3 regions of the Ruminiclostridium papyrosolvens DSM 2782 genome follow, and region 1 is predicted to be linked to each of the others. Evidence: predicted binding sites of a transcription regulator. Region 1 holds the regulator's gene; each other region holds the start of a gene.
What was found. The regulator Rex, encoded in region 1, represses fermentation and respiration genes when NADH is low (regulators of the CRP and FNR family bind a similar motif). The targets are predictions, from matches to a motif close to ATTGTTAANNNNTTAACAAT.
Positions count from the first base shown of each region.

Region 1 (10,843 bases):
TCATAGATCTCAAATCCGTAGCATACTTGAACATTTCAGCCTGAGGAACCTCTGCTTCAACCTGCTGCTGTCCGTTATCCATTGGATTCATGCCAAGAATTCTTCCACGTCTTTTATTCAAATCGCCAATTATATCTCCCATATATTTTTCAGGCACATAAATCTCTACATGTACAATAGGCTCCAATAGTACTGGTGAAGCCATGGGCAAACCTTTTTTATAAGCCAGTCTTGCAGCTATCTTAAAGGCCATTTCTGAAGAATCTACATCATGATAAGAACCGTCAACCAATGTGGCTTTAAGATTTACAACAGGATACCCTGCAAGCACGCCGCGCACAATGGCTTCTCTCAACCCCTTCTCTACAGCCGGATGATAAGATTTTGGAACAGAACCTCCGAATATTTTTTCCTGGAAAACAAGGTCTTCCGTATCACCACGCTCAAACTCTATCCATACATGTCCGTACTGACCATGTCCGCCGGACTGTTTCTTATGTTTTCCTTCCACCTTGACTTTTTTCTTTATTGTCTCCCTGTAAGGTATTTTGGGATTAACAAGGTTTACCGATACCCCGAACTTAGCTTTAAGTTTGCTGATAATAACATCCAGGTGCTGTTCTCCTACACCTGAAATAAGGGTTTGATGAGTTTCCGTATTAACTGAGACTTTAAATGTAGGATCTTCGTCCTGAAGCTTATGTAAACCAGAACTGATTTTTTCTTCATCACCTTTGGCTTTTGGCTCCACCGCCATTGAAATAGCCGGGTCAGGAAAAGTTATCTTTTCCAGTATGACTTTATTAGTCTGCTCGCAAAGAGTGTCGTTGGTATTGGTTCCTGCCAGTTTTGCAACTCCACCTATGTCACCTGCTATAAGCTTATCTGTGGGAATTTGCTTTTTACCTCTCATAACGAAAATCTGACCGATTTTTTCCGACCTCTCTGTTGTAGAATTAAAAACAGAAGAGTCTGCCTTCAAAGTTCCTGAATAAACTCTGAACATGGAAATCTTACCTACAAATGGGTCCGCAATAGTCTTGAAGACCAGAGCAGCAAGAGGTGCGGAGGCATCGGCCTTTAACTCAACAGACTCCTCCTTTCCCACTTTCTGGGCTTTTACTTTTATAGCTTCGGGAGACGGCATAAAAGCTACGATTGCATCCATAAGCTCTTTAACTCCCATATTATGGTGAGCTGACCCGCAAAATACAGGAGTTATTATTCCGTCAGCTATACCGGCCTTTATACCTATTTGCATTTCTTCAGCCGTAAACTCTTCTTCACCGAAAAACTTTTCCATAAGCCCTTCGTCAGTTTCAGCAATTAATTCATTAAGTGAGTTTTTTATTTGAGAAATTCTATCTGTTAAATCCGAAGGAATATCTGTATCTGTTACTTTATCCTTCTGGAATTTTTTCGCAGTCATATTGATTATATCTACAAAGCCAACATATTTATCAGCCTCATAGATTGGAAGCTGTAATGGTATTACGCTGTTGCCGAAAGTACTCAGCATTTTATCATAGGCAGCATAGAAATTGGCGTTATCTTCGTCCATTTTATTAATAAAGAACATTCTGGCGGCTCCATACTCTTTGGCGTAAGCCCATGATTTCTCTGTTCCCACGGAAACGCCACTTTTTGCAGAAACTACTATTACCGCGCCTTCTGCCGCACGGATGCCCTGCATTACTTCACCTACAAAGTCAAAATATCCGGGAGTGTCAATTACATTGATTTTATGATCCACCCATTCACAAGGTGCCATAGAAGTACTTATAGATATTTTTCTTTTAATTTCTTCGGGATCATAGTCAGACGTTGTAGTCCCGTCAGCAACTTTCCCAAATCTGTCCAGTACACCTGTATTGAACATCATAGCCTCTGCCAGAGTAGTTTTTCCTCCCCCACCATGTGCCAAGAGGCATATGTTCCGTAGTTTTTGCACGGAATAGTCCTTCATAATCATTCCCCCTTATTTTTTACAATTATTTCACACCTGTATAATAAACCGAGTTTCCCTTGGGAAAAACGTTATCCGGGTCATACATACACGCTTTACAGCTTGTTCTCATTTGTATAGAACCTTAATACAAAAAGTAAAGTGAAACAGAATAAAAGGGTTAATATAAACTATATTTATTATTATCTATTCTATATCAGTACAAAATTACCTTTTTTATATAATAAAAATTTTAAAATCTTGTGGCTTATAGCTGTTTATAATTTTCTAATGATGCTATATAATATAGGTTAATATAACAATCAGTATATATGATTGGTTATACGAAAGGGGCTTAGGGCCCTTGTGATATGGTAGAACGGTGTTTTTTTATTTTATTAACGTAAAACGGTAGAAAGGTGTTGAATTTTAATGATTATTGTAATGAATCCAAAGTCAAATCAAATGCAGATTGATGATGTCATCAACGTTCTGAAAAATTCGGGATTGGGAGTACATGTATCTCAGGGTACTGAGAGAACTATTATCGGTATAATCGGTGATAAGACGGTTCTCCGTGATATTCCTCTTGAAATTATGCCGGGGGTTGAAAAACTGGTTCCAATAGTGGAGTCCTTCAAGCTGGCCGGAAAAACATTTCAGCCTGAACCCAGTGTTGTCAATGTAAATGGTGTGAAAATAGGCGGTAAGGAATTGGTTATCATGGCAGGTCCTTGTGCAGTAGAAAGCCGTGAACAGATACTAGAAGCAGCACAGGCAGTAAAAAGGTCCGGTGCCCAGTTCCTAAGAGGAGGAGCTTTTAAGCCCAGAACCTCTCCATATGCATTTCAGGGTCTTGAAGAAGAAGGTCTGAAGCTTCTCAAAGAAGCAAAGGATGCAACAGGCTTGCAGATAATCACAGAAGTAACCAGCGATAAGGCAGTAGAGGTGTCCATACCATATGTTGATATGTTTCAGGTAGGCGCACGTAATGTACAGAACTTCCAGCTTTTGAAGGAAATAGGTAAATCTATGAAGCCGGTACTTCTGAAAAGAGGCTCTGCAACCACTATTGACGAATGGCTTAATGCTGCCGAATATATAATGAGTGAAGGCAATTACAATGTTGTCCTTTGCGAAAGAGGTATCAGAACCTTTGAAACAGCTACAAGGAACACCCTTGATTTAAGTGCAGTTCCGGTAGTTAAAAACATGAGCCATCTGCCCATAATAGTTGACCCCAGCCATGCTGCCGGAAAGTCAAAATATGTAATTCCTCTGTCAAGAGCCGCTATTGCAGCAGGTGCTGACGGCCTTATAGTTGAAGTACACCCTAACCCAATGTGTGCATTATCTGATGCAGCACAACAGTTAAAGCCAACTGAATTTGATTCACTTTGTGAAGATATAAGTAAGCTTGCACCAATTCTGGAGAGAGAGTTTAAACATGGATGTTAAGAGTATATCTATTATCGGCCTGGGGCTTATTGGCGGTTCATTAGCCAAAGCCTTCAGTCACGAGTTTACGGATTTAAAAATATATGCAGTTGACAATTGTACCGAGTCTATTGGTTTGGCCGAAAAAGAAGGAGTTTTGAACAAGGGTTTTAGTATTTGTTGTGAAGAGATATGGAATTCCGATATCATTTTCATTTGTACTCCTGTCAGTAAAACAATAGAATATGTAAATGAATTATCCTCAAAAATAAAAAAAGGCAGCATTCTGACTGATGTAGCCAGTACCAAAGGAGAATTATTCAATTACATTGATGGCCTTGAAAACCCTCCCCTGTTTGTGGGAGGACACCCTATGGCCGGAACGGAAAAATCAGGCTATGTAAATTCAATAGCTCACATGTTTGAGAATGCCTACTATGTTTTGACACCTACAAAGAGTTCCAGTGAAGATGCCATAAGTACAATGGAAAATCTCCTAAGAAAGATAGGAGCTCTTCCTATAGTAGTTTCCTCCAAGGAACATGATACAGTTACAGGCTGCATAAGCCATGTACCTCATATTATAGCTTCTGCGTTGGTGTCTCTTGCTAAAAACAATGAAAACAGCCATGGCTTGATAAAGCTTCTTGCAGCAGGAGGATTCAAGGATATTACCAGAATTGCATCTTCAAATCCTTCCATGTGGAAGGACGTAGTTATAAGTAACGGACCTGTTGTTGTAAAGCTTTTAGAGGACTTTAAACATATAGTTGACAGTATGATAGACAATATAAAATCAAGTGAAAACAAAGAAATATACAGTTTTTTTGATAATGCGAAAGCCTTCAGGGATGGTTTTTCCAATACTGCCACCGGGCTGCTTCCAAAAAACTTCGAGTTGATTGTAGATGTTACCGATGAGCCGGGAATTATTGGAAAAATAGCAACTCTTCTTGGTAATAGCGGAATAAACATAAAAAATATAAATGTATCCAACAGCCGTGAGTATGAGCAGGGCTGCCTTAAAATCACCCTGTCTGATCAGGCAAATACAGATAAAGCTTATGAAATACTGGAAGCCTCTTCCTACATGGTTTTTAGAAAAGATTAGCCTTTTAAGAACACGCAAAAGCCGGCATGTATAAAATGCCGGCTTTCTTATTATTCTCTTTCAAACTTGTCATTGAGTTTATATCCAAGAACCATAAGGCTGTCACTCAAGTGCACGTTTTCCACTATTACATCATATGGAATTTTTAAATCCATAGGCGAGAAGTTCCACAATCCCTTTACTCCCAATCTGGCAACTCTGTCAGCAACGGTTGCTGTCTCCCTGTAAGGAACACAAAGCATTGCAATGTCAACGGGGTTATGTAGTATAAACTCCTCAAGTAAATCAAGATTCATAACCTCAAAATTTTTGAGTTTTTTCCCTATAACTTCCGGATTGACATCGAAAATTCCGATTACTTTGAAGCCTCTTTTTACAAAGTTTTCATAATTGGATAATGCCTGTCCCATATTTCCTGCACCAATTATAATACAATAAAAGGTCTTGTTAATACCCAGTATATTTCCTATCTCATTATATAAAGACTCTACATTATATCCATATCCCTGCTGTCCGAAACCGCCAAAGCAATTTAAATCTTGTCTTATCTGGGAAGCAGTTATTCCCATACGGCCACTTAGCTCTTTAGAAGACACTCTCTTAATACCAAGTTCAAGTAAATAATTCAAGTATCTATGATAACGGGGAAGTCTTTTTATTACAGCCATTGAAATTTTCTTTGAAGCCATTAAAATCTTCACCTCATAATTATTAGTGTTCGTATTATATCATCTTTGTTATTTTATTGTCAATATCAAGGCTCAACCCTCTGTTACTACATTTCCCCTTATTTATTTTACCATGTTATTCACGCGTTATACTTCGTTACATACCTGTTGATTATCGAAAATAGTTTAGTGTCGCACTGTTAATTGTGATAAAATAGTACTTGTGTCATTTACAAAAGATTTTTAAAGGAGAAATTTTAATGAAGGTTTTGCACTTAATTGGCGGAGGGGATGTTGGAGGCGCTAAAGTACACGTCCTGTCACTCGTAAAGGAACTTACTTCCCATATTGATGTTACTCTTCTTAGTTTAAGACCTGGAGCCTTTGCAGATGAAGCCCGTGCAATGGGAATAAACGTAAAAGTTATAAAGTCCTCTAATATAGTTACAGATATACGCAACGCAATAGATTTTGTAAAAAAGAATAACTTTGATATCATTCATTCACATGGTGCCAAGGCAAATATTTTTGCCTACGCGATTAAAAAAGCCTGCCATATACCGGTAATAACAACAATGCACAGTGACTATAAACTTGATTATCTCCAAAGTCTGCCTAAAAGGCTTTCTATAGGGTTATTCAATTCATGGGTGCTTCACAGTCTGGATTACTATATTGTCGTTACCTCTGCTTTCAGAAAAATGCTTATAGACAGAGGCTTTGACACAAATTCAATATATACAATTCTTAACGGAATAGATTTTGATAAAAAGCTCAATGACTATTCAAGAGAAGAATTTGCTTTAAAATACGGAATCCAATTAGATAAAGACGATATACTAGTAGGAATAGCAGCAAGATTGACCCCTGTTAAGGGCATAAGTACTCTTTTAGAAGCAGCCAAGCTGGTTGTAGAGAAAAATCCTAAGGTAAAATTCCTTATAGGCGGAGACGGTGAAGATTATAAGTCCCTTACCGCCCGCTGCCATCAACTGGGTTTGGAGAATAATGTATTCTTCTTGGGTTGGCTTAATGACCCCTATGAATTAATGAGTATCATTGATATAAGTGTACTCACCTCCATAAGTGAGGGTTTTCCATATTCTATTCTGGAGGGCGCTTGTTTTTCCAAGGCTACTGTCAGCAGCCGGGTTGGAGGAATTCCGGACCTAATAGATTCCTCGGTAAACGGTTATCTTTTTGAACCACTTGATTATAAAACCCTTGCTGAAAATCTTCTGGAGCTGTCAATTGACCATGAAAAACGATTAGAATTCGGAAAAAGGATATATGAAAAGGCATACAAGAACTTCTCTTTGGATGCCATGTGTAAAACTCAGCTTGAAATCTATACTGAGATTCAAAATGATGTTTTAAATAAGTCCAAGGGTAATAAATACGATGTAATCGTGTCAGGTTACTATGGTTTTGGTAATATTGGTGATGATGCAATGCTCAGGTCAATTGTTGATAATTTCAAAGAACAAAGGCCCGGTATATCTATCCTTGCCCTTTCCAAGAATCCTGTAGAAACCGCTCGCAATTATGGGGTAAGCGCCATTAACAGGAAGAATATGTTCAAGGTGTATTCATCAATGAAAAAAGCCAAGCTTTTCGTATACGGCGGAGGCAATATTATTCAGGACAGTACCAGTTCGCGCTCCCTGATGTTCTATCTGGGAACAGCATGGCTTGCAAAAAAACTGAAACTAAAAATAATGTTTTACGCAAATGGGATTGGCCCAATAAATAAAACAGGTAATACGGAACATTCCCGTAAAATATTGAATATGGCTGATGTGATTACCGTAAGAGAAAGATTTTCATTAAACGAACTTAAAAAAATGGGTATTACGGGGCCTAAGATTGCTTTGACAGCCGATGCTGCATTTGCCGTCAATATTAACCCTGAGGACTTAAATGACAGCCATAATTTTTCGGGGTTGTCCCCTGATAAAAAATACGCCGGCTTTTCAGTAAGGAGATGTCCCGGCTTGGAAGAACAACAGCATGTGAAATACGAACAGGCCATTGCAGAAGCAGCTGATTACGTTTTTAAGAAATATGGTCTGGAACCTGTATTCATCCCAATGGAATACAATGTTGACATATTTACGATAAAAAACATAATTGCAAAAATGAAAACAAAAAACTATATTATAAGCAATAATCACACTGTTATTGAAACGTTCTCCGTAATACATAAAATGGACATCATGGTGTCCATGAGACTTCATGCTTTAATTTTTTCGGCTTATTTGAAAGTACCATTTATGGGAATCAGTTATCAGCCAAAGGTTGACGGATTTTTGGAGTATATTAATCAACCCTCTGCCGGAAATGTTAAGGAAATCACTTTTGAACGTTTGCGCTCAAAAATTGATAATGTCATACAGAATCGTGAGCCCATTAAGGCTGTTCTGGAAAACTCCGTAGACATTCTGATATGTAAGGCCCGTGAAAACTCTCTGTATGCAATCGAATTAATTTCTGAATAAAAAGATACTATAAAACACGCAGTTCAAATTGGCTGCGTGTTTTTTTAATGGTTTTTATGTTTCAAGCTGTTCTGTAACCTCAGACCACACTTCGTACAACTCTTCAAGCTTATGCTGTGCCTGCTGCTGTTCCTCATTCAACTCCAAAAGTTTTTCATGGTCTGTGGCAAATCTGACCATCTCCTCTTCTAACTCCTTTAGACGGGTTTCAGTCTTCTCTATAGCCTTTTCAGTGTCAGAGAGCTGTTTCTCCAACTTACGTATCCTGCTGCGTTCTTCTTTTGTAGCCATGTGACTTTGTTTTGCCTCTGAAATTACAGGCTGCTCTTTTAGTACCGAAGCAACATTCTTTTTGTAATGTTCGGTAAAATAGGTATAGTTTCCTAAACAGTCTATTGCAGGATTTGTCCCTATATCAATAATTCTTGTTGCCAGTTTATCTATAAAGTATCTGTCATGGGAAACCACCAAGAGAGTTCCCTCATAGTCACTTAAGGCATCCTCTAAAATTTCCCTTGAATTTATATCCAGATGGTTTGTAGGCTCATCAAGGATTATAAAATTGGAATCCGAGAAAATTAACTTGAGCATTGCAACTCTGCTCTTTTCACCGCCGCTTAAAACAGATATCTTCTTGAAAACATCTTCCCCTGTGAACAGGAATGCACCCAATGCTGTTCTGACTTCTGACTGAATAAGCTTCTGGTCTACACTCCACACTTCATCTAACACAGTATTGTTTTCATCTAGGTCAGACATTTCCTGGTCGTAGTAGCCAAGATTGACCTTTGCCCCATAGCTGTACCTGCCCGAGGATGCCTTTAGCCTTCCTGACAGTATTTTTAAAAGTGTTGATTTTCCACACCCGTTAGGTCCTAACAGAAATACTCTTTCGGCTCTTTTGACCTTAAAGTTGATATTTGTAAAAAGCTCCTTACTGTCAAATGACTTTGAAACACCCTCTACATCCAGAACATCATTACCACTCGTAATTGTCTGTCTGAATTTCATTCTGATAGTAGATGGCAAATCGCTTGGCTTTTCTACCTTTTCCATCCTGTCCAGTGCCTTCTGACGGCTTTCTGCTGCAATTATGTTTCTTTCCCTGTTCCACCTTCTCTGCTGCTCAATATAGGCTTCCTGACGGGCTATTTCCTTTTGCTGCTGTATATAGTGCTTTTCCTGAATTTCACGGTTCACTGCCTTTTGCTTAATGTAGTTTGAGTAATTGCAATTATATACTGTGCTTGTGCAATTCTCCATCTCAATTGTCCGGCTGGTTACGGAATCCAGAAAATAGCGGTCATGAGATATAATAAAAAGGCACTTTTTATAGCTTTTAAGATAATCTTCCAGCCACTCTACTGCTGATATATCCAAATGGTTTGTAGGTTCGTCCAGCATAAGAACATCCGGCTCCTCCAAAAGCACCTTAGCCAAAGCAAGCCTTGTTTTCTGACCCCCACTTAAAATACTTATCTTACAGTCAAACTCATGTTCTTCAAAGCCAAGACCTCGCAGCACACCCCTTATACGGCTGTTGTATTCAAAGCCCCCAAGATATGAAAAACGTTCCGTCAGGCGGCTGTATTCCTTCATAAGTGATTCCAGCTTTTCCTGCTCCTTAGCAGAACTTATTTCTTTTTCAACTCTGTTGATTGACTTTTCCATTTCAACCAACTCTCTAAAAACATCACGAAGTTCATCCCATAATGTATTATCTGAGTTTAAAGCAGAGTTCTGCTTTAAATAGCTTACATTCAAATCTTTTGAAATAAATATTTCTCCGTTTTCCTGCTGCAGTTCACCGATTATAAGCTTAAACAGAGTAGACTTACCGGCACCGTTGACACCAACCAGCCCTACCTTGTCATTTTCCTGCAGACTAAAGGAAACATTATTTAAAATGGTTTCTGTACCATATGAAAAATCAATATTATTACAGTTTAGTACTATCACCGTAGTTCTCCATTTGCTAGTATTTTGTATTACTGAGTTTTATTTATTATAACAAACTATAGCACCATAAGCATAGTCTTTTTAGTTTATCTCTTTACAGCAAAAAAGCCGGGGTATGTTATTAACAACACATTCCCGGCATATATCGGGTAAAATATTTAGAATTTATAAAGAAGCGCACCCATTGTATATCCGGAACCCACCGAACAGAGTATGGCATATGAGCCTTCAACTATTTTGTTGGTCTTTTTTGCTTCGTTAAGAGCAAGTATAGGGCTTGTTGGACCGGTGTAGCCATATTTATTTCCAACATATATTATTCTCTCCTCCATTACATTCAGCTTTTCTATAGTAGCCATAATATCGGCCTTGGAAAACTGAGAGAATAAATAAAGTGACACGTCCTCAGGTGTGAGGCTATTCTTATCCAACAGGTTATATATTAATTTACACCAGTTATCGGACAAGAAACTAAAATCGAACTGATTCCATTCCATCATTTTCATTCTTGTATCCACAGAATTGTCAGTAATTCTTGAGAAGCCGCAAGCCGGATTTTTTATAGTCCAGTTATAGCTGCAATCTGTGTAAAACCCTGAATCAATTACACCGCTTCTATTTTTCTCGGTTATTTTTTGCAGTATGACAGCAGCTGACGCATCGGCTGTTGAAGGATATACAACGATATCGTCCTCCCTTGCACAGGGGGTTATCATACAGCTGGAAACCAATAACACATTATTTATATCTTTATTTTTAATATATGAATCTATTATATCTAATGCTGAAATCATACTTATACAGTTTGAATTCATATCAAATACAATATTTGCTCGTGAATTAAGCTTACTACTTATCATCAGTGCATTTGATGGCGATACATATTCCGGAAAATCGGATGCAAACACTATCATATCAATATCATTAATATCAATTTTTGCATCGGCAATAGCTTTTTTTGACGCTTCTATCGCCATTGTTACTGAATTTTCGTTTCCAAATTTTTTTGCTTTAAATCTCCTTTCCCTACCTAAGTGTTTCAATAAGGGCCTCGGGTCCTTATTCATTTTTTTAAAGTGTTCGACAAAATATTTATTGTCGATTTCATTTTTGGGGTGATAAGTCCCTACACCCATAATTTTAAGATTGAAAAACATCTGAATACCTCCTATTTTTTATATTATTTTATATTATTTTGTATTTTGCGTCATTTATTTACTTAATT
Region 1 covers NZ_CP119677.1:4,427,297-4,438,139, forward strand. Annotated here, with positions in the region: gene fusA (elongation factor G) at 1-1,966, opposite strand, end outside; gene aroF (3-deoxy-7-phosphoheptulonate synthase) at 2,378-3,403, shown strand; gene P0092_RS19560 (prephenate dehydrogenase) at 3,393-4,493, shown strand; gene P0092_RS19565 (redox-sensing transcriptional repressor Rex) at 4,544-5,182, opposite strand; gene csaB (polysaccharide pyruvyl transferase CsaB) at 5,422-7,659, shown strand; gene P0092_RS19575 (ABC-F family ATP-binding cassette domain-containing protein) at 7,714-9,618, opposite strand; gene P0092_RS19580 (3-oxoacyl-ACP synthase III family protein) at 9,777-10,775, opposite strand.

Region 2 (10,843 bases), 280 kb from region 1:
AATAAAAAAAGCTCTGACAAATATAGGATTTATACCGATAATGCTGCTGCTTCTGCTGATTGTAATGGTTGCGGGAACAGCTATAGGGGCGGTAAACGTACCTTTTTTTGATACCTTTAAAATCATACTTAAAAATATAGGTATATTAAAACATGCCACATTTGCTGAAGGACAGGAGCCTATAATTTTTCTTGTTAGGTTCCCCAGAGTGGTAGTAGCTGCACTTGCAGGTACAGCCCTTGCCTCATCCGGGGCAGTAATGCAGGGAATGTTCAGAAATCCCATGGCTGATCCGGGATTGTTGGGAATATCCAGCGGTTCCGGATTGGGAGCTGTTCTGGCTATAAAGCTGGGGTTAACTGCTGCAAGCATGTATTTTATGCCGCTTTTTGCATTTACGGGAGCATTTATTGCAATATTTGTAATTTACCTGCTGTCCTACCAGAAAGGAAAAGTACCCGTACTTACACTTATGCTTTCCGGTATAGCGGTGAGTACTTTTATAGGGGCAATAACCAATATTATCCTTACTCTGTCCTATGATTATCAGGTAAAGGAGTTTCTTTTCTGGTCCACGGGAGGACTTGACGGGAGGCGGTGGGAACACGTACAACTGGTGATAATTCCAATCATACTAAGTGTTGCACTTATGTTTGTTTTCTCAAGGGACTTGAATGTTCTTATGCTGGGGGAAGAGGAAGCAAAGTCCGTAGGATTAAGTTCAGGAAAAATCAGAACAGTACTGCTGATATTGGTTTCCGTTGCCACAGCAAGTGCGGTTTGTGTCAGCGGAGCCATAAGTTTTGTGGGTTTGATTGTTCCCCATATAATGAGACTTCTGGTTGGACCAAACTATAAAAAGCTGCTGCCTGCCAGCAGTATCGGAGGAGCAATTTTCCTTGTGGCCTGTGACCTTGTATCACGTGTGGTAGCCATTCCCTACGAGATTGGAGTAGGAATAATAACAGCGTTGGTGGGAGCACCTTATTTCCTTTACCTTTTACTAAGAAGCAAAAAGGAAGGAGGGGCGGTAATCTAGTATGGAGAGCATTATTGAAATTCAAAACCTTAATTATGAGATTAACAATAAAAGAATACTCGATAATATTTGCCTTAAGGTAAAAGAAGGAGAACTGGTTGGTCTCATAGGCCCTAACGGTGCAGGGAAAACCACACTGCTTAAATGTCTTAACGGTATTTATAAGGCAGAAGGTACTGTAAAGGTTAACGGAGTATTGATAGACCGGATGAGTAACAAAAGTCTTGCGGAAAAGATTGCTCTGATGCATCAGAATACCCAGATAGGTTTCCCGTTTCCCGCAAAGGAAGTAGTACTTATGGGAAGATATCCTTATCTAAAAAGGATGCAAAGAGAGAGCAAAGAGGATTTTAAGATTGCAAGAAAAAACATGGAGTATACAGATACTGAGAAGCTGGAGGATTGTGCAATAAACGAAATGTCAGGAGGAGAGCGGCAGAGAGTGCTTTTTGCAAAAACCTTGACACAGCAGACAGATATCATACTTTTGGACGAGCCTACCGCAAGTCTGGATATTACATATCAGGAACAGATATTCAAATATGCAAGAGACCTGTCTGAACAGGGAAAAACCGTGTTAGCAGCAATCCATGACCTGAAAATTGCAGCAAAATACTGTACAAGGCTTGTTCTTATGAATGATGGAAAAATTGTGTCAGACGGAAGTCCCGAGGAGGTGCTTACGTCTATGAACTTGTCACGCGTTTATGGTGTAAATGCATTGGTTTACAAAAACAGAATAACAGGTTTACTGGATATTTATATACATAAGGTCAATGAGAAAAACAAATCCGTAAGGTTTCACGTTATAGGCGGAGGGGGAACAGCCGGAAGTGTATTAAGACAGCTCTACGAACAGGGGTACTATGTATCAGCCGGGGTCTTTTTTCAGGGGGACAGTGATATAGCCTCAGCGGAGGTATTTGGTATAGATTATCTTGTGGAAAAACCGTTCTCCAGTATCACAGACAGGCTATTTAACGAGAATCTTGCGTATATAGAGAAAGCTCATACTACCGTACTCTGTAATATGCCCTTGGGATTTCAGAATATCAGAAATCTGGAGGCAGCAGAGCAGGCGGAAAAGCTTGTTATAATAGAGGACGATCTGCCTGAGACCAGAGATTTTACAGGCGGTAAAGCTGGGGAAATATATAACCGCCTCAAAAGTAAGGCGGTTGCAGTAATAAATTCCTCCAGACTGCATGAGGTGCTTTAGCAAAAGGGCATACAGTTTATAGCTTCACTCCTATTTCTTTATAATATAAATACCGTATCTTACAATACTTGTTAATATGTGGAATGTAAAAAAATATCAAAAAAACATTGACAATTAATTAACAAAGGGTTACAATTTAATTGTTAAATAATTAACACTAAGAAATTAAGGGTTGTTAAAAAAATAACAATACCCAGAGTTATAAAAAATATTGGTTGGAGATTCAGAAGCAAATCAACTTTGACTTCAAGAATATGGAGTGTGACTTATTATGACTAAGAAAAATTTGGTAGTAAATAGTGTTGACACTCTGTTGGATAAACTGGCAGAGATAAGAAAGGCACAGCAAGAATATTCAACATTTACACAGGAACAGGTTGACAAAATATTTCTAGCTGCTTCACTAGCTGCTAATAAAAAGAGAATTCCTCTTGCTAAAATGGCTCAGGCTGAAACCGGAATGGGTGTTATAGAAGACAAGGTAATCAAGAACCATTATGCAGCAGAATACATTTATAACGCATATAAGGACACACAAACCTGTGGTGTTATTGAACGTGATGAAGCTTTTGGTATCACAAAGATAGCGGAACCTCTTGGCGTTGTTGCAGCAATTGTACCAACTACAAACCCAACTTCAACAGCAATTTTCAAGGCACTTATCGCTTTGAAGACCAGAAACGGAATTATATTCTCACCACATCCGAGAGCAAAGAAATCCACTATTGAGGCTGCAAATATAATACTGGAAGCTGCTGTTGCAGCAGGTGCACCAAAGGGAATCATCGGATGGGTTGATGAACCTACAATAGAGCTTTCAGAAAGAGTTATGAAGGAAGCTGATATAATACTTGCCACAGGCGGACCGGGTATGGTTAAGGCTGCATACTCCTCAGGAAAGCCGGCTATAGGCGTCGGACCGGGTAATGTACCTGCAATAATTGACGAAAGTGCCGATATAAAGACAGCTGTAAGTTCAATCATTGTTTCAAAGACATTTGACAACGGTATGATTTGTGCTTCCGAGCAGTCAGTAATCGTTTTAGATAAAATATACAACGAAGTTAAAAAAGAGTTTAGTCTCAGAGGAGCATACATGCTCAACAAGGAAGAAACTCAGAAGGTAAGAGAAGTTATATTGATTAACGGAGCATTAAACGCTAAAATCGTTGGTCAGTCAGCTCACAATATTGCAAAACTGGCAGGCTTTGAAGTTCCTGTTGAAGCGAAGATATTGGTAGGAGAGGTTGAGTCAGTTGAATTGTCCGAAGCTTTCGCACACGAAAAGCTTTCACCTGTACTTGCAATGTACAAGGCAAAGAGCTTCGATGATGCTGTATTAAAGGCTGAAAGACTTATAGCAGACGGCGGTTTCGGTCATACTGCATCATTATATATTGATACTGTAAACAGCAAGGATAAACTTGATAAATTTACTGCAGCAATGAAGACATGCAGAATTGTTATAAATACACCATCAGCACAGGGTGGAATCGGAGACCTTTACAACTTCAAACTTGCTCCGTCACTCACTCTTGGTTGCGGTTCATGGGGCGGCAACTCCGTTTCTGAAAATGTCGGAGTAAAGCATCTGATTAATATTAAGACTGTTGCTGAGAGGAGAGAGAATATGCTGTGGTTCAGAGCGCCTGAAAAGGTTTATTTCAAGAAAGGATGCCTTGGTGTTGCACTAAAAGAACTCAAGACCGTAATGAATAAGCAAAGGGCATTCATAGTTACAGACTCATTCCTTTACAACAATGGATATACTAAAGCTGTTACAAATCTTTTGGATGATATGAATATCAAGCATCATACTTTCTTTGATGTAGCTCCTGACCCTACTCTTGCTTGTGCAAAGGTTGGTGCTGAAGCAATGAGAGATTTCAAGCCTGACGTTATCATAGCATTAGGCGGAGGTTCCGCAATGGATGCAGGTAAAATCATGTGGACAATGTATGAACATCCTGAAGTTGATTTCCAGGACCTCGCAATGAGATTTATGGATATCAGAAAAAGAGTATACACATTCCCTAAGATGGGCGAGAAGGCATACTTTGTTGCAATTCCTACATCAGCAGGAACAGGTTCAGAGGTAACACCGTTTGCTGTTATCACTGACGAACAGACAGGTGTAAAGTATCCTCTTGCAGACTATGAACTAATGCCAAAGATGGCAATAGTTGATGCAGACCTTATGATGAACATGCCTAAGGGCTTAACCTCAGCTTCCGGTATAGATGCATTGACACATGCCCTTGAAGCATATGCTTCAATGCTTTCAACAGACTATACAAAGGGTCTTGCTTTGCAGGCAACAAAGAGCATTTTTGAATACTTACCTTCAGCATATGAAAACGGTGCAAAAGATCCTATAGCAAGGGAAAAAATGGCTGACGCATCAACAATGGCCGGTATGGCATTTGCAAATGCCTTCCTGGGTGTTTGCCACTCAATGGCTCACAAGCTGGGAGCATTCCACCACCTGCCTCACGGTGTGGCAAATGCACTTTTGATTACTGAAGTTATGAAGTTCAACATAGCTGAAGCTCCTGTAAAGATGGGTGCGTTCTCACAGTATAAATATCCTGAAATACTAAAGAGATATGCTGAAATAGCATCCTTTATCGGAATTACAGGTTCCAGCGATGAAGACAAATTTAAGAAGCTTATAGTTAAAATAGATGAGTTAAAGGCAAAAGTAGGATTGCCAAAGACTATCAAGGAAGCAGGCGTGGATGAGAAAAAATTCCTTGCAACCTTGGATGAAATGGTTGAACAGGCATTCGATGATCAGTGCACAGGTGCCAACCCAAGATACCCACTTTTAAGTGAAATCAAGGATATGTACCTGAAAGTTTACTATGGCAAGTAAGAAAAACATCCTTATAATATAATTTGGTAGGCCGCATATAAATGTCAATCTTCAGTTGGCGTAACTATGCGGCTTGTTTTTTTATTAGTTCGATTTTAAATAACTATAATGCTATAATTATTTTAGACACAGTTACATATTTTGTAATTGGAGTATGAATTAAAGGGTATAAATATATTGGATATTCATACATGAGATATTGCATTAAGGAGGATTTCACCATATGAGTTTTAATTATTTTATTCCATCAAGAATACTTTTTGGTAAGGGTCAGCTCTCAGAGCTTCATAATCAGTCCTTGCCGGGGAAAAAAGCATTAATTGTCACATCAGCCGGAACGTCTGTGAAAAAGTACGGTTATCTGGGCAGACTGGAAGAGGAGCTAAAAAAGGCAAATGTTGAATTCATTCTATTTGATAAAATATTGCCAAACCCCATAAAGCCTCATGTTATGGAGGGAGCTAAACTTGCAAGGGAGAGTGGCTGCGACTTCATTATTGGTCTTGGAGGCGGTAGCAGTATTGATTCTGCAAAATCCATTGCTGTAATGGCTTCAAACGAAGGTGATTATTGGGATTATGTAGGCGGGGGTTCCGGCAAGGGTATGCCGGTTGCTGTTGACCCTTTGCCTGTAGTAGCTATTACAACTACTGCCGGTACGGGTACTGAAGCAGACCCGTGGACAGTTATAACAAATGACGAAACCAATGAAAAAATCGGTTTTGGCTATGATAAAACCTTCCCTGTATTGTCTATCGTTGACCCTGACCTCATGATGACAGTTCCTGCACATCTTACAGCGTATCAGGGGTTTGATGCACTGTTCCACAGCACAGAGGGCTATATTAATGTAGTTGCAAATGAAATGAGTGATATGTATGCCTTAAAGAGCATAGAGCTTTTAGGCAAATATCTTTCAAAAGCCGTAAATGACGGCTCCGATGAAGAGGCACGTGAAAAGGTTGCTTTGGCAAATACACTTGCGGGAATGGTTGAATCCACATCCGGCTGTACTTCAGAACACTCTTTGGAACATGCCATGAGTGCATTTCACCCGGATTTACCCCATGGAGCAGGACTTATTATGGTGAGCAGGGAGTACTATACATTTTTTGCGAAATCAGGTGCGTGCAGTCAGAGGATGATTGATATGGCTGTAGCCTTGGGTAAAAAAGATGCAAAGGAGCCTATGGATTTTGTAATAGCCCTCCTAGAGCTTCAAAAAGCTTGCGGTATGGACAATTTAAAAATGTCCGAATACGGTATTGAGAAAAGCGAAATGGAGGCTCTGGCGAAGAATGCAAGGCATACAATGGGTGGTTTGTTTGCTTGCGACCCGGTGAAGTTATCCGATAAAGATGTTGTTGAAATATACAATAAGTCTTATAAATAATTTGAAGGATTTTCATACAAAGGAGCCGCATAATCATGTCAATCCATAGTTGGCAGTATTATGCGGTTTGTTTTTAGCTGTTAAAAATTAAACTTGACCCTTAAATTCCAGTGATATAAAGTATTCAATAAGATATTTTTAAATGTTGTACAGTTATATTAATTAGTGGGGTGATATTATTTTTATAAAGAAAAAAATAAATTGGGAAAAGACGACTTTTTGGTTTGTCTTTGCCACATTGGTCATGTCAACGGGCTTCTCACTTGTGAATGTTATTACTGCACCTTCAAAGCCTGTTGTGGGGCAGGCTTTTGTCAAGCTTAGAAGCGACTACGTTCTTATGCTGATTCAGTGCATTATGGGTATGATTATTATGTTTCTTCCATCAATGTTAGAAAGAAAATGGAAAATAAATATTCCCGGGTTTATGCACATAGTCTTTGTATTTTTCTTGTATGCGGCCATATACTTAGGAGAGGTGAGAAGTTTTTACTATAAGATACCTCACTGGGATACGGTACTTCATACCTTCAGCGGTGCGATGATTGGTGCACTTGGATTTTCTATTGTAAAGCTTCTGAATGATTCAGAAAAGGTGCAAATAAATCTGAGCCCTTTGTTTGTTGCGGTTTTTGCCTTTTCCTTCGCTTTGGCAATAGGTGCATTGTGGGAAATATACGAGTTTGCTTTTGATAAACTGCTGGGGCTTAACATGCAGAAATTTGCTCATGAAGACGGAAGTCTTATGATGGGAAGAGCTGCTTTGGCAGATACTATGAAGGACTTAATAGTTGATTCCTTAGGGGCACTTGCCACCAGTATTACCGGATTTATTTCACTTAAATTTAAAAAAGGCTGGCTGGAAAAGTTCGAAGTAACCAGAAGCCGTAAGGCAAATATGTAGGGAAAAGTAGTTGTTTTTCTGTTTTAACACATATACTCCCGTATAAAATTGTATCAATGTTTGCTTTCATTGATACAATTTATACTGGCGTATAGTTAAAAAAGATAAAAATTAATTTATAGAAAGTATCCCGGATACTTTTCCTTTAGAACATCTGCATGTTCGAGACCGTTATAATGGTGCTTTTTAAGCAATGCATTACAGCCTGCTTTATCGCCCTCTTCAATTTTTGTCATAATGTCAAAATGCTCCTGGAATACCCTTTTCAGCATTTCAGGCTCATACATGGTCAAAAGTCTGAATCTGTTGTAGTGAATTCTTGTTGTACTTATAATATCCCAGATGGTTTCATGGTTTACCGCCTTGAATATAACCTTGTGAAAGTCATTATCAAGCTCCAGAAATTCTTCAATATTGCCTTCATTTTCAACTAAATCCTTCTGCAACCGTATATTCTTTTTTATTTCAGCAGGTAAATCCTTCATTCCGATGTCTATTATTTCACCCGCAATCTGACATTCAAGAAGGTTTCGCATATAAACGCTTTCCTTTACGTAGGATAGGTCTACAAGAGATACAAAGGTACCCTTCTGAGGATATATATCAATAAGCTTTTCGTAGGAAAGTCGTATAAAAACTTCTCTTACGGGGGTTCTGCTGACATTCAGCAGTTCGGATATTTCTGTCTCACTAATCATTTGACCGGGTTTATACTCAAGATTTAGTATTTTATTTTTAACTTCCATATAAATTACTTCTTTCAGCGGAAGTACATTTCTTTGAAATCTATTCATGTTACTCTCCTATGCACACTAAAACTTTAATGAACTCCTGTTCAATTTTAGCACAGTAAGCAACATGTTTACAATTTACAGCGGTAAGCTTTTAGTTGAACTAAAGAGTAATTGAATTAAAATTTAGTGGATTGACACTCAACTTGTATACTAGTATATTAATATATAAGGTTAAGTTATTCAATAATTTTTTGATGAGGTAATGTTATGGATAAAAATGAAGTATTGAAAAAGATTTGCGATTGCGGTGTTGTGGCTGTTGTTAGGGCTGATAGCGCTGAACAGGCTATGAAAATAGCAGATTCCTGTGTAGAAGCAGGAATAAGTGCTATTGAAATAACCTTTACGGTACATGGGGCGTTGGATGTAATTAAGAAGTTGGCAGAGTCCAACAAGGACAATAAGATTCTCATAGGGGCAGGCACTATTCTCGACCCTGAGACAGCCAGAGCAGCTATTCTTGCAGGAGCTCAGTTCGTTGTAAGCCCTTGCCTGAACAAAGAGGTGGTTCAGGTTTGTAACAGATATCAGATTGCTTGTATGCCCGGAGCTATGACTGTTAAAGAGGCTGTTGAGTGCATGGAAGCAGGTGCTGACATAGTAAAGGTATTCCCGGGAGAACTTTTTGGCCCTGCTATTATCAAAGCTTTCAGAGGCCCGTTGCCTCAGATTAAACTTATGCCTACCGGAGGAGTGAACCTTGAAAACACGGCAGAATGGATAAAAGCCGGAAGTGTTGCAGTTGGAGTCGGCGGAAATTTAACTGCCGGAGCTAAAAAAGGTGACTATGAGTCTATTGTTACTATTGGAAAGCAGTTTATTGAAAAGGTAAAGCAGGCCAGAGCCTGATAGTGACTTTACAGCAAATAAGGAGGCCGTTATGTCTATTCTGAACTTAAAACCTGAAGGAAGTTATACATATGATTGCATTTCTCTTGGTGAAGTAATGCTAAGACTTGACCCGGGAGATGGAAGGATAAGAAACAGCAGAGAATTCAAAGCTTGGGAAGGTGGGGGTGAATACAATGTATCCCGCGGGCTTCGCAAGTGCTTTGGAATGAAATGTGCGGTTGTTACTGCTTTTGCCGATAATGATATCGGAAAGCTTATTGAAGATATGATTTTGCAGGGCGGAGTTGATACCTCTCTCATTAAATGGATACCTTTTGACGGTATAGGCAGGGCTGTAAGAAACGGATTGAATTTTACAGAGAAAGGCTTTGGAATCAGAGCTGCCCTCGGTGTTTCAGACAGAGCAAATACTGCTGCTTCACAGTTGAAGGCAGGGGACATTGACTGGGAATATATATTCGGTAAACTGGGGGCAAGATGGTTTCACACTGGGGGAATTTTTGCAGCATTATCTGAGACTACACCCGAGGTAGTTATTGAGGCTGTTAAAACTGCAAAGAAGTATAATACTATTGTATCCTATGACTTAAACTACAGACCTTCTCTGTGGAGCTACATCGGAGGAAATAAAAAGGCACAGGAAGTAAACAAGGAAATCGCAAAGTATATAGATGTTATGATTGGAAATGAAGAGGACTTTACTCAATGTCTGGGTTTTGAGGTTGAAGGCAATGACACAAACCTCAAAGACCTTGATATAGAAGGCTATAAGAAAATGATAGACAGGGTTGTCAAGGAATATCCCAGCATGAAAGTAGTTGCTACAACATTAAGAGGAGTTAAAACTGCTACAGTTAATGACTGGCGTGCAATATGCTGGGCTGACGGCACTATTTATAAGTCTATAGAATTCCCGAGTCTTGAGATTTATGACAGGGTAGGAGGGGGAGACAGCTTTGCATCAGGCTTGGTTTATGGTCTGATGACAACAGGTGATGCTCAGAAAGCTGTAAACTATGGTGTTGCCCATGGAGCGCTCGCAATGACTACCCCCGGTGATACCTCAATGGCAAGTCTCAAGGAAGTTGAGAGTGTTATGAAAGGTCAGAGTGCAAGAGTAGTAAGGTGATTGAATTATAGTTTACGGTATAGTATATTGGTAATAGATTACACTTTTATTAGGGGCTTTAAAAAATCGTAAACCACAAGGAGGGAAAATTGCATGGCTGAAACAAATAGTACTCTGGCATGGACTCTGATAGCTGAATGTCCGATTCCTGAGGATGTGAATGAGCTGATGGTTGAGGGAGAAGTGGCAGTAGCAGCGTACAAAACATTCCGGGATACCGCGGTTTTCACCAATAAGAGGCTGATTGTAAGGGACGCACAGGGACTTACAGGTAAAAAGGTTGAGGTATACTCTTTACCGTATTCATCCATTAATATGTGGTCAACAGAAAATGCAGGCAGATTTCTTGATTTTAATGCGGAAGTAGAGTTGTGGACGAGGGCAGGTCATATTAAAATAAATCTGCAAAAAGGTGTTGATATAAGGAAGTTTGACATGCTCATAGCAAATGCTCTGCTTAAATAATCTTTAGCAAAAAATAAATGGGTTGTCGCAAAACAGAATTTTTTCTGTTTTAGCCGGTGTACTCCCGTATAAAATTATATCAATGATTGCTTCCAAGATATTTGCAAGAGTTTCTAGCGGCTCATCATAGGATATTTTACCGTCGCTCACATTCATCGTCCATGATTCATTGT
Region 2 covers NZ_CP119677.1:4,710,228-4,721,070, reverse strand. Annotated here, with positions in the region: gene P0092_RS20680 (FecCD family ABC transporter permease) at 1-1,039, shown strand, start outside; gene P0092_RS20675 (ABC transporter ATP-binding protein) at 1,041-2,258, shown strand; gene adhE (bifunctional acetaldehyde-CoA/alcohol dehydrogenase) at 2,530-5,133, shown strand; gene P0092_RS20665 (iron-containing alcohol dehydrogenase) at 5,357-6,526, shown strand; gene P0092_RS20660 (DUF2238 domain-containing protein) at 6,792-7,430, shown strand; gene P0092_RS20655 (GntR family transcriptional regulator) at 7,547-8,224, opposite strand; gene P0092_RS20650 (bifunctional 2-keto-4-hydroxyglutarate aldolase/2-keto-3-deoxy-6-phosphogluconate aldolase) at 8,432-9,073, shown strand; gene P0092_RS20645 (sugar kinase) at 9,105-10,205, shown strand; gene P0092_RS20640 (PH domain-containing protein) at 10,299-10,670, shown strand; gene P0092_RS20635 (hypothetical protein) at 10,674-10,820, opposite strand.
Region 2: adhE (bifunctional acetaldehyde-CoA/alcohol dehydrogenase) is a predicted target of Rex. The motif match lies at 2,398-2,417, and genes of this name have one in related genera.

Region 3 (10,843 bases), 1.3 Mb from region 1:
ACATCCTTTAGAAGTTCCTTTGCTTTATCAATCCTTACATCATTAAGATAGTCTACAAAACTTTTTCCCAACTCTTTTTTGAACATCCTGCTAATATAGAAAGTACTTACGTATATATTTTCCGCTACTTCATTAAGCGTTACCTGCTCATTGTAATGTTCTTGTATATAATCTATTGCTTTTCTCAATATAAGTTTTATACTTTTATTATTAAAACTGTTAACTTTTGATGCTATTTTTATAGATACTTCTTCCAGGAGTGAGTTAAGTTCTTCTGCTTTGTCTGTCTTTTCTATGAGCTTTATTAAGCTTGCTATATCCTCACCTTCTGAATATTTTCTGTCCGTGTCTACAGACGAAACTGATATTCTGATGTTATTTATTGAGGACAATGTAGTATAATAAAAATTTCTCATGTAGTGTATATTTATATTGTTTTTGGTCAGATAATCGGATATAAGTTTTGTATTTTCTCTTACTCCAGTCTCATTTCCAGATTTTATATTTTCAATAATCTGTTTTTGATACTTGTCCAGAGTAGAATAGTCTTCATATCTGAAAAATGAGTTTAAGTCACTATACTGAATTATGGAGTTTTCCCCCATATAACTCTTATATTCCAAAGAGCCCAGACATTCTTTCAGTTTGTCGGGAAGCTCAAGAGCTTCTTTTCCATTTGAGCTGACAGCTATAGTAACAGTAAAACCAAATCCGTTATTTATAACCTCCTGCAGATAATCACATTTTTCACTTACCTTCTCTATATCCAAAAGTAAATTATCAGATTTCTGTATTATAAAACCTACTCTGTTACTGCTGAGCATAATGCTTAAAACTTCATAATTCTCTGCAAATATTTCTTCAAAGGATTTAACGATTCCAAATTGATAGAGATGTTTATCATACAACGAACTGTTTGATTTATCATTGTAGTCATTTTCCATTACAACCAAAACAAAATTACGTATTGATATATCAAAAAGCTTCATTTTTTCATATATTTCATTTTCACTTGTGTTTAGTCCGTATATAATATCATATAGAAGTTTTTCTCTGAGTACAGGAATGTTTTGCTCAAAAAGCATTCGAAACCGCTCAATTTCATTGTGCTTGTCCTTTTGTTCATTTAGTTCATTAACTGCCTTTGCCAGTACTGAGGTCAGTTCTTCAATTTTGGAGGGTTTAAGAAGAAAATCAAATGCTCCGCATTTAATAGCTTTCTGTACATAATCAAAATCTCTGTACCCTGTCAGTATTATTATTTTTGTGTTTGGAACAATCTCCTTTGCCTGCTTAATCATTTCCAAACCATCCATTCCAGGCATACGTATATCTGTTATAATTACTTCCGGCAGATATTTTTTTATCAGCTCAATTCCTTCGATACCGTCACAGGCATCTGCACAAACCTCGCAATCAAGCTGTTTCCAATTAATAATGTTTTTGATACCTTTACGTATAATGGATTCATCATCAATTATTAGAACCTTGTACATAATAACTCTCCTTAGTATTGAATGTTTGAAGCGGCAAAGAAACCGTTACTTTAGTAAATATGTTAACACTGCTCTCTATTTTGATACCATACTTTTCACCATAGAAGAGTTTTATTCTTCTATTTACATTATCAATTCCTATACTCTTATTTTTCTTTTCTCTAAGAGATTTAAAGTACGTGTCATTATCCATTTCCAGACTCTTATTTAGCTTAATTAGATCTTCTTTTGATATTCCGTTGCCGTTATCAATTACTTCCAGCACCAGCAAATCTTCCTGTATTCTGGCATTGAGCATAATGACCCCTTTTTCTCTGCTGTTTTCCACTCCATGATAGACAGCATTTTCAATTAGCGGTTGTATGAGAAGTCTTGGAATCTTTATATACAGAACTTGAGGGTCTATTTCTTTTTTTAGTGTTATTTTATCTTCAAATCTGCGTTTTAAAAGGGATATATATTTATCTATGTACATAAACTCCTCTTCAATGGGTATAAGCCTGTCATCCCTTCCTATACTGGCTTCAAGCAGTGTAGAGAGGTCCGTTACTGTATCGCTTATCTCAGGTACATTATTTAGCCGTGCCATCCAGTTTATTGATTCCAGTGTATTAAAGAGAAAATGAGGGTTTATTTGTGACTGTAACGCTTTCAGTTCAGCCTCTTTTCGAGTAATCTGTTCCCTGTAAATCCAGGTAACCAGATGGTCAATCTCTTTAGTCATATTATTGAAAGTTTTGTGCAAGAAGCCCAATTCATCATTTCTGTCAACCTCAATGTAACTCTCAGGTATATTGTTTATGTTCATATTTTTCATTGCCTTTACCAATCTGTTAATTGGTTTTATCATATCAAAAGACATATAAAAGCTGACTACAGAAAGTAATATAATAGATGCAAGACAGAGCATAATTATCCTGTTTCTCAATATATTTACGTCGGAGTATAACTCGTCTAAAGGAACAAATGTAACTATTCTCCAATTAATATTATCTTTTAAATATGTATAAGCAACAAAAATTTTATTTTTCTGGTCTATAAAAGAATCCTCATCATAAGGCGTATTCCTTATTATGTATTTATATTTTTCTAAGGCTGATTTATTCTTTGAAACAATTATATCACTATTTGGTGAAAGTATTGTAGTATTTTGCATAACCTCAGATTCGAGACCCTTAAGGACATCCTTTAAAGAGTCCATTTTTATTTGAACTACCAACATTCCTATTTCCGTATAATTATCTCTGTTGTATACCTTTTTTACTAAATAAGCATTCTTCACAACTCCTGAAGACGTTTCAAAAAACCAGGCTGCTTTTCTGGAAACTTCATCAGCCTTCTCACTCATTCTGGAGTATTCTCTGTTCACTACTGACCGGAGCTCCGAATCAGTACTCGGATAACGTCTCGGCAGTACCAAACCACTATCTGTTATTATACAGATAGAATTTATTTCCGGTCTGTTTCCTTTTACCGTTATAAATAGGTTTGTTAACTGAGAATCTATTTCATGAATACTCATTTGCGTTAAATCATTATTATCATTACCCGTGTCATAGCTGATTAAAGCGTCATATATATTTTTATCCATACTTATGTCGCCGGATATGTTTGTTAAGTTTGTTACCGTATCCTGTAGTCTTAACCCAATAGAGCTAAGTACGTCATTAGAATACGAAATAGATTTGCTGTTAATAATTTCTTCTGAACTCTTATACGCAAAAAACCCTACAAATATAAGAGGAATTAAAATTTGCAGATTTACTACAAGCAGCAATTTCTTTTTTATTGATATGTTTTTATAAAATTGTAAACTTCTAAGTATTTTAGAAAATATGCTTGAAGTAATTTTATTTATCATTGTCCCACCATATCCTAAACACGAGTAATTGACTAAATGCTATTTTAATCATTGTAACCTATTCAAAGCTTTTTCCCATATTTCTTCTGCAGAGATTTTATTATCAAGATATCTTGGAAACTCCTTAACAATAACCTTTTCCCATGTGCTTCTATCTATTATGTGATCAGGAATTGCACACCGATTTTCTTCCAGGGTTTTTTCATAAACACCGATACTTTGTTGCGCCAATGCGTTATAGGGGGTCTCCATTGATACGTTTAATGTGCTGAATAGTCCTGATTCCTTGTATAAATAATCTGATGTGGCCTTTGACGTAAGGAATTTTATAAGTTTGAGAGTATTTTCTTTACCTTCAGGTGTACTCCAGGCGCTTTTGCTTATATAAAAGGTCCCACCACCTAAACCCGCAGGTATTTTACTACTTCCATTTCCCATAGCCGGAAACGGTATCATCTCAACTGTTTTATCAAACTTCCCAAAGTAGGCTGCAAACCATGATCCCTGAACTATCATGGCTGCCTGTTTCTTTATAAATAGGTTATTTCTTTCTTCGCTGGTTATGGATATTAAATCGTTTGGAAATGCATGCATTTCATATAATTCCTTCATATATTTCATTGCATCTATGTAGCAGTTGTTTATCTTATTATTGACTATAAACTTTTCTACTCCTTCGTTTCCTCCAAGGCTTGCAATCATGTTCTGATATATATATGAGCCTTCGGCTGTGGCGTTATAGGCTATAGGTGTAATGTTATGCTTATTAAATATATTTATTGCATTTTTAAGCTCCTGATAATTTTGAGGTATTTTTACACCAAATTGCTGAAATAAATCCTTATTGATAAACATCCCCTCAAATACAAGCTCAAAGGGTATACCAAAAATCTTATTGTTGTAGGTAGTCATATCAAAGAAGTTTCCTTTGAAGCTTTCCATCCATTCACTGTCCTTCTTAAGCGTGTCCGTTAGTTCAGCAAGCTTATTTGCCCTTATCATATATTTTATATCAGAACATGGCCATAAACCAAAAACATCTGGCTCGTTACCTGACGCAAACCTTGTTTTAAGCGTAGGCAAATATTCATCTCCAAAAATAGACTGATTGGAAACTTTTATAGTTGGATTTTCGTTTTCAAACTTGTCCAGCAAATCCGTTAAACAACCGGCTTTACTGTCAACACCGCCCCAACTTGTCATTAAACTTATTGTACTGGTTTCAGCGTGAGTAATTTTGCTGTTGCGAGCTTCTGAAACATACGAATTATCATTACCACAAGAAACTGACGTAAAACTGACTAGTGTAAATAGTACTAAACATAAAAGTTTTTTTGAGTATTGCATTTGTTTCACTCCAATTCTTATTTTATATAGCCACTTTTTGTCTACTATTAAGAACGAGGATAACACAATCATTTAGATGAATCCTAAATTTTTTATACCATATACAATTATAAATACTATTAGGCATATATTGCAATATATTACAATTAAATAATAAATCGACGCAATATAGTTTATCAACAATAAAATAGCAGCAAGAGTTGAATTCCTGCTGCTATTTATAATATTATAACGCTAGACAATTGTTAAAATTACTTCATTATTATCGTCCAAGTCTACCCCTACAAGAGAACCTTCTTTTATTGTCCCTTTTAAGTACTCTTCTGAAAGGCGGTCTTCTATATAGCTCTGTACTGTTCTTCTCAAGGGTCGGGCACCAAACTTAGGATCGTAGCCTTTTTCCAATATAAATTCTTTAACCTTATCGGAAACATTAACTCTAATATCCTTTTCGCGGGCTTCATGGTAAACTTCTTCCAGCATCAAATCGATTATTTTCTTTAATTCCTCTTTTCCAAGCTCAGTAAATACAATTATCTCATCTATTCTGTTGAGGAATTCAGGCCTGAAAGTTTCTTTTATTACATCTCGCACTCTGCTTTCAAGGGCAGTATAGGTATTATTTGAAAAACCTATGCCACCGGATTTTAAATTAGTTCCTGCATTTGATGTCATGATAATAATTGTATTTTCAAAGTTTACAGTCTTACCGTGACTATCTGTTAGCCTTCCGTCTTCAAGAATTTGAAGCAACATATTGAATACATCAGGATGGGCCTTTTCTATTTCATCCAATAGTATTACGGAATATGGTCTTCTTCTTACTTTTTCTGTTAATTGACCTGCATCATCATATCCCACGTATCCCGGAGGTGATCCTATTAACTTGGAAACAGTATGCTTTTCCATATATTCAGACATATCAAGCCTTATCAGTGCTTCTTCACTTCCAAATAATTCATTTGAAAGTGCCCGTACAAGCTCGGTTTTACCAACACCTGTCGGACCTACAAAAATAAAGGATGACGGTTTTTTCTTCTTTTTAAACCCTGACCTGCTTCTTCTTATAGCTCTTGCAACGCCTTCAACAGCTTTTTCCTGTCCTATTACCCTTTTATGAATACGTGTTTCCAGACTCATTAGTTTTTCCGCTTCACCCTCAGTAAGCCTCTGAATCGGAATTTTAGTCCACGCTTCAATTACTGCTGCTATGTCTTCCATGGTTAGCTCAACATCTTTACTGGTATCCTCTATATCCTTGATGAGCTCATTAAGCTTACACTCATAAACCTTCAAATCTGCTGCCTTCTGGTAGTCTTCTATTGAATCCGCTGAAACTGCAAATTCTTTCTCTTCCTGAACCTTTTTCAGTTCTTCTTTGTATGACTCAAGCTCAGCCAGTTTTGTATTTCTCAGGTTGGCTCTGGAACCTGCTTCGTCTATTACATCTATGGCTTTGTCAGGCAAAAGTCTGTCCGTAATATACCTTTCAGAATAATTTACTGCAGCCTTTACTATTTCATCACTTATTTTAACTCTGTGATATTGCTCATAGTAGTGTTTTATACCTGTTAATATTTCTATACTTTCCCCAATAGATGGTTCATCAACAATTATAGGTTGGAATCTTCTCTCTAAAGCAGTATCTTTTTCTATATGCTTTCTGTATTCATTCAGGGTTGTAGCCCCAATTACCTGAATTTCACCTCTTGATAAGGCAGGCTTTAAAATGTTTGCAGCATTCATTGCACCTTCAGCTTCGCCTGCGCCCATTATATTATGAAGTTCATCGATTACAAGAATAATATTTCCAAACGACTTGGCTTCTTCTATTATACCTTTCATCCTGCTTTCAAATTGTCCCCTGAACTGTGTTCCTGCGACAACGCTGGTCATATCCAAAAGGTAAACCTCAGAATTCTGTATTTTTACAGGAACAGTTTTTTCAGCAATCCTTAAAGCCAGTCCTTCTGCAATAGCAGTTTTACCAACACCGGGTTCTCCTATTAACACAGGATTGTTTTTAGTCCTTCTGTTTAAAATCTGAATAACTCTTTCAATCTCACGTGCTCTGCCAATAATCTTATCAATACTTCCTTCTTTAGCCTTATCTATAAGATTCGTACCGTACATTTCAAGGTATTTTTTCTTTTTAACAGTCTTTTTGTCCTGAGCTTTTGTTTTTGTTGAATTTTTGTCCTTATCGTCGCCGTCTTTATCCTGGCCTATGGGTTGAAGACTTTTTGAATTGTTTGCTTCAATATCATCTGGCTTTGGAAACGCCTTATTTAATATACTAAAAAAAGGATTTGCCTGATTAATGTTTTCAGGGTCTACCTGCATCGCTTCCATTATTTCAGACCCGTCCATCTCTTCAAGCATATCTCCTACTTGTTTGCTTATATTATCAAGCTCATATTCTGTCATACCAGTTTGTGACAGTAACTGATCTATTGGCTGTAAATTCTGTTTCTTTGCGCAACTTACACACAAGCCTTCTTGAATTTGCTTCCCGTCTATAATTTTTGTTACAAACACAACTGCAATATTTTTATTACAAATGGAACATTTTATCATTTAATCACCTCTTCTTTTAATTCCAGTATATTCCTTCCAATATATATACTATATTATTTCCATAAATGTCCAAAAAATTTATTATTTATACTGCTCTTTTATCTTTATTAGTTTTTACTAGTATAACACAAGTAGATTTCGAGGTCTAACCGATTTGCTTTTATTTTTTTGATTTTTGTCTTATATAAGTAGTTCATATGCCCAAAGACGAATAAACCTGAATTATAGTCCTAATATCTAATCTATACGACTCTAATTCAGGTTTATTAATGTATAGTTTTAACCATTTCTATTTAAAAATAAGTATGTTTTTAATATTTATTAAGCAAAGAATTTAAATATAGTCGTAATAAATGCTCCGATGATTGCTGATACAGGGATTGTAAATATCCATGCATATACTATATTTCTTGCCAATGCCCACTTTACGGCAGAAAATCTCTTTGAAGCTCCTACACCCATGATAGATGTTGATATAACATGAGTTGTACTTACAGGTGCTCCGAAATGCGTCATTGTTTCAATAACAATTGCCGCTCCTGTTTCTGCTGCAAAACCGCCAATCGGCTGAAGTCTAATCATATTAACACCTATTGTTTTAATGATTTTCCAGCCACCTATTGATGTACCAAGTGCCATTGAAATAGCACATGCAATCATAACCCAAGGCTGAACTCCAGTATGTCCATTATTTAAATTTGCACCTATTAAAGCCAATGTAATTATTCCCATAGACTTTTGAGCATCATTATTTCCGTGAGAATATGCCATAAATGCCGCTGAAACTATTTGTAATTTAGAGAACCATTTATTTACGAACCTTTGTGAAAACGGACGGAGTAGCTTGTATAGAAAAGACATGAACACAAAACCAATTGCAAAACCTATTATCGGTGATGTAATTAATGGTATAACAACCTTATCCAGTATACCTTGCCATTTTACTATGCTTAACCCACCTGAATATGCTATTGACGAACCTACCAGTGCACCTATTAACGCATGTGATGAACTACTTGGTATACCAAAATACCATGTAATCAAATCCCATATAATTGAAGCTATTAAGGTTGCAATAATTACATATTGAACCTTTATCATAGTACTATCAACCAGACCGTTAGTAATGGTATGTGCTACCTTACTGCTCATTAATGCACCTACAAAATTAAGTACTGCAGACATTAATATTGCCTGACGCGGTGACAAAACTCTTGTCGAAACTGAAGTAGCGATAGAATTTGCGGTATCGTGGAATCCGTTAATGAAATCAAATCCTAGTGCCAGTACAACAACAACTACTAATGAAACACTAAGCATTTTTCATAACAACCCCTTCTACTATATTCGCAACATCTTCACAAGCATCTATTGTGTTTTCAAGAAGTTCAAAAATTTCTTTCCACTTTATAACTTCTACTGCGTCATGCTCAGTTATAAACAGGTTTGCCATTGCATCTCTGAAAATAGTATCAGCTTCATCCTCAACATTGTTTACTTCAATTATTTTTTTCTGGAGCTGTTTACTCTTCTTCATATTTTTCATTTCAATCATTACATTTTTAAGCTCGCTTGTTGCTCTGACAATCAACTTTGTCATAGTAACAGCTTCGGGTTTTACAGCCTTTACGTTATACATGCTGAATCTGTGTGCAGCAGTTTCAATATCGTCTGTAATGTTATCCAGTTCTTTTGCTATTGTGAAAATATCTTCACGGTCAATGGGGGTAATAAAAGATTGGTTAAGCTCATTTAGAATTTTATGGACATTACTATCGCATGCATGCTCAGTTCCTTCTATGTTTGAGATTTTTTCATTAACATTAACATAGTTTGTAGTTAAATCCTCAAGAAGTGATGCTGCTTTGCAAATAATCTCACATGTCTCAATAAAATAGTCAAAAAATTTCTCTTCCTTAGATGTAATTCTAAACATTTATTAATTACCTTCTTTCGACAAAATGTAACATTTTTACTATTTAATTATATAGCAATGTAAATTTTTTTACAACAAAGTTAACATAGAATTAACAAACCTTCTTAGTATTTACCAGAGTCCTATATATAATGTATTTTTTATAATTTACTTGTTTTATTATATTATTTTTGATAAACAAGCTTGTACTTTTGGGCAATAATAAAAAAATTTCCAAAGATAAGTACGTTAAAATACTCGTCTTTGGAAATACTTATTTATAACTGAAGCTACTTACTTTTCATAATTTTGCTTAAATACTGCCCTGTATAGGATTCTTTTACTTTTGCCACTTCTTCCGGGGTACCCTGTGCTATAATAATACCTCCTTTGTTACCACCCTCAGGCCCGAGATCAATAATATAGTCAGAAGTTTTTATAACATCAAGGTTGTGTTCAATAACGACTATTGAATTGCCTGTTTCCACCAGCCTGTGAAGAATGTCTATCAGTTTGTGAACATCAGCTACATGAAGTCCTGTTGTAGGCTCATCCAATATATACAGCGTGTTTCCAGTGCTTCTCTTAGACAACTCAGTGGCAAGCTTTACTCTCTGGGCTTCTCCTCCCGACAAAGTTGTAGAAGGCTGACCAACTTTGACATATCCCAATCCTACATCATACAAGGTTTGCAGTTTTCTCTGGATTTTGGGTATATTCTTGAAAAATTCAAGAGCATCTTCTATAGTCATGTTAAGCACATCTGATATGCTTTTACCCTTGTACTTAACCTCAAGAGTCTCTCTGTTATACCTTTTTCCCTTACAAACCTCACAAGGAACATATACGTCAGGTAGAAAATGCATTTCAATTTTTATAATTCCGTCTCCGCTGCAGGCTTCACACCTACCGCCTTTTATATTAAAGCTGAATCTTCCTGTTTTATATCCCTTCATCTTTGCTTCATTTGTAGAAGCGAAAACCTCTCTTATAATATCAAATACCCCTGTATATGTTGCCGGGTTTGATCTTGGTGTTCTTCCTATTGGTGATTGGTCAATACTTATAACCTTATCAATATTTTTCAGACCTTTTATTTTTTCATGATTACCCGGTTTTGCCTTGGATCTGTATAAGTGATTTGCAAGGCTGTTATACAGGATTTCGTTAATCAATGTGCTTTTTCCTGACCCGGAAACCCCCGTAACCGACGTTAATACCCCAAGCGGAATCTTGGCATTAATGTTTTTCAGATTATTCTGTTTTGCCCCTACAATTTCAATCCACTTTCCATTTGGTTTCCTTCTGGTTTCCGGAACTTCTATCTTCTTGCGTCCGCTAAGATATTGCCCTGTCAGAGAATCTTCACATTTTAGTATATCATCCAGAGTACCTTCAGCAACCACATGTCCTCCATGGATTCCTGCTCCGGGACCCATGTCAATGATATGGTCCGCTGCATGCATGGTGTCTTCATCATGTTCTACAACAATCAGCGTATTACCAAGGTTTCTGAGTCTGTTTAAGGTTTTCAGAAGTTTTTCGTTATCTCTTTGATGAAGACCTATACTTGGCTCATCCAGAATATAAAGCACTCCCATCAAGCCGGAGCCAATCTGAGTAGCAAGCCTTATTCTCTGTGCCTCT
Region 3 covers NZ_CP119677.1:3,150,812-3,161,654, forward strand. Annotated here, with positions in the region: gene P0092_RS14135 (response regulator transcription factor) at 1-1,496, opposite strand, end outside; gene P0092_RS14140 (sensor histidine kinase) at 1,474-3,357, opposite strand; gene P0092_RS14145 (ABC transporter substrate-binding protein) at 3,406-4,704, opposite strand; gene P0092_RS14150 (ATP-dependent Clp protease ATP-binding subunit) at 4,939-7,281, opposite strand; gene P0092_RS14155 (inorganic phosphate transporter) at 7,603-8,601, opposite strand; gene P0092_RS14160 (DUF47 domain-containing protein) at 8,594-9,217, opposite strand; gene uvrA (excinuclease ABC subunit UvrA) at 9,487-10,843, opposite strand, start outside.
Region 3: P0092_RS14160 (DUF47 domain-containing protein) is a predicted target of Rex. The motif match lies at 9,274-9,293, and genes of this name have one in related genera.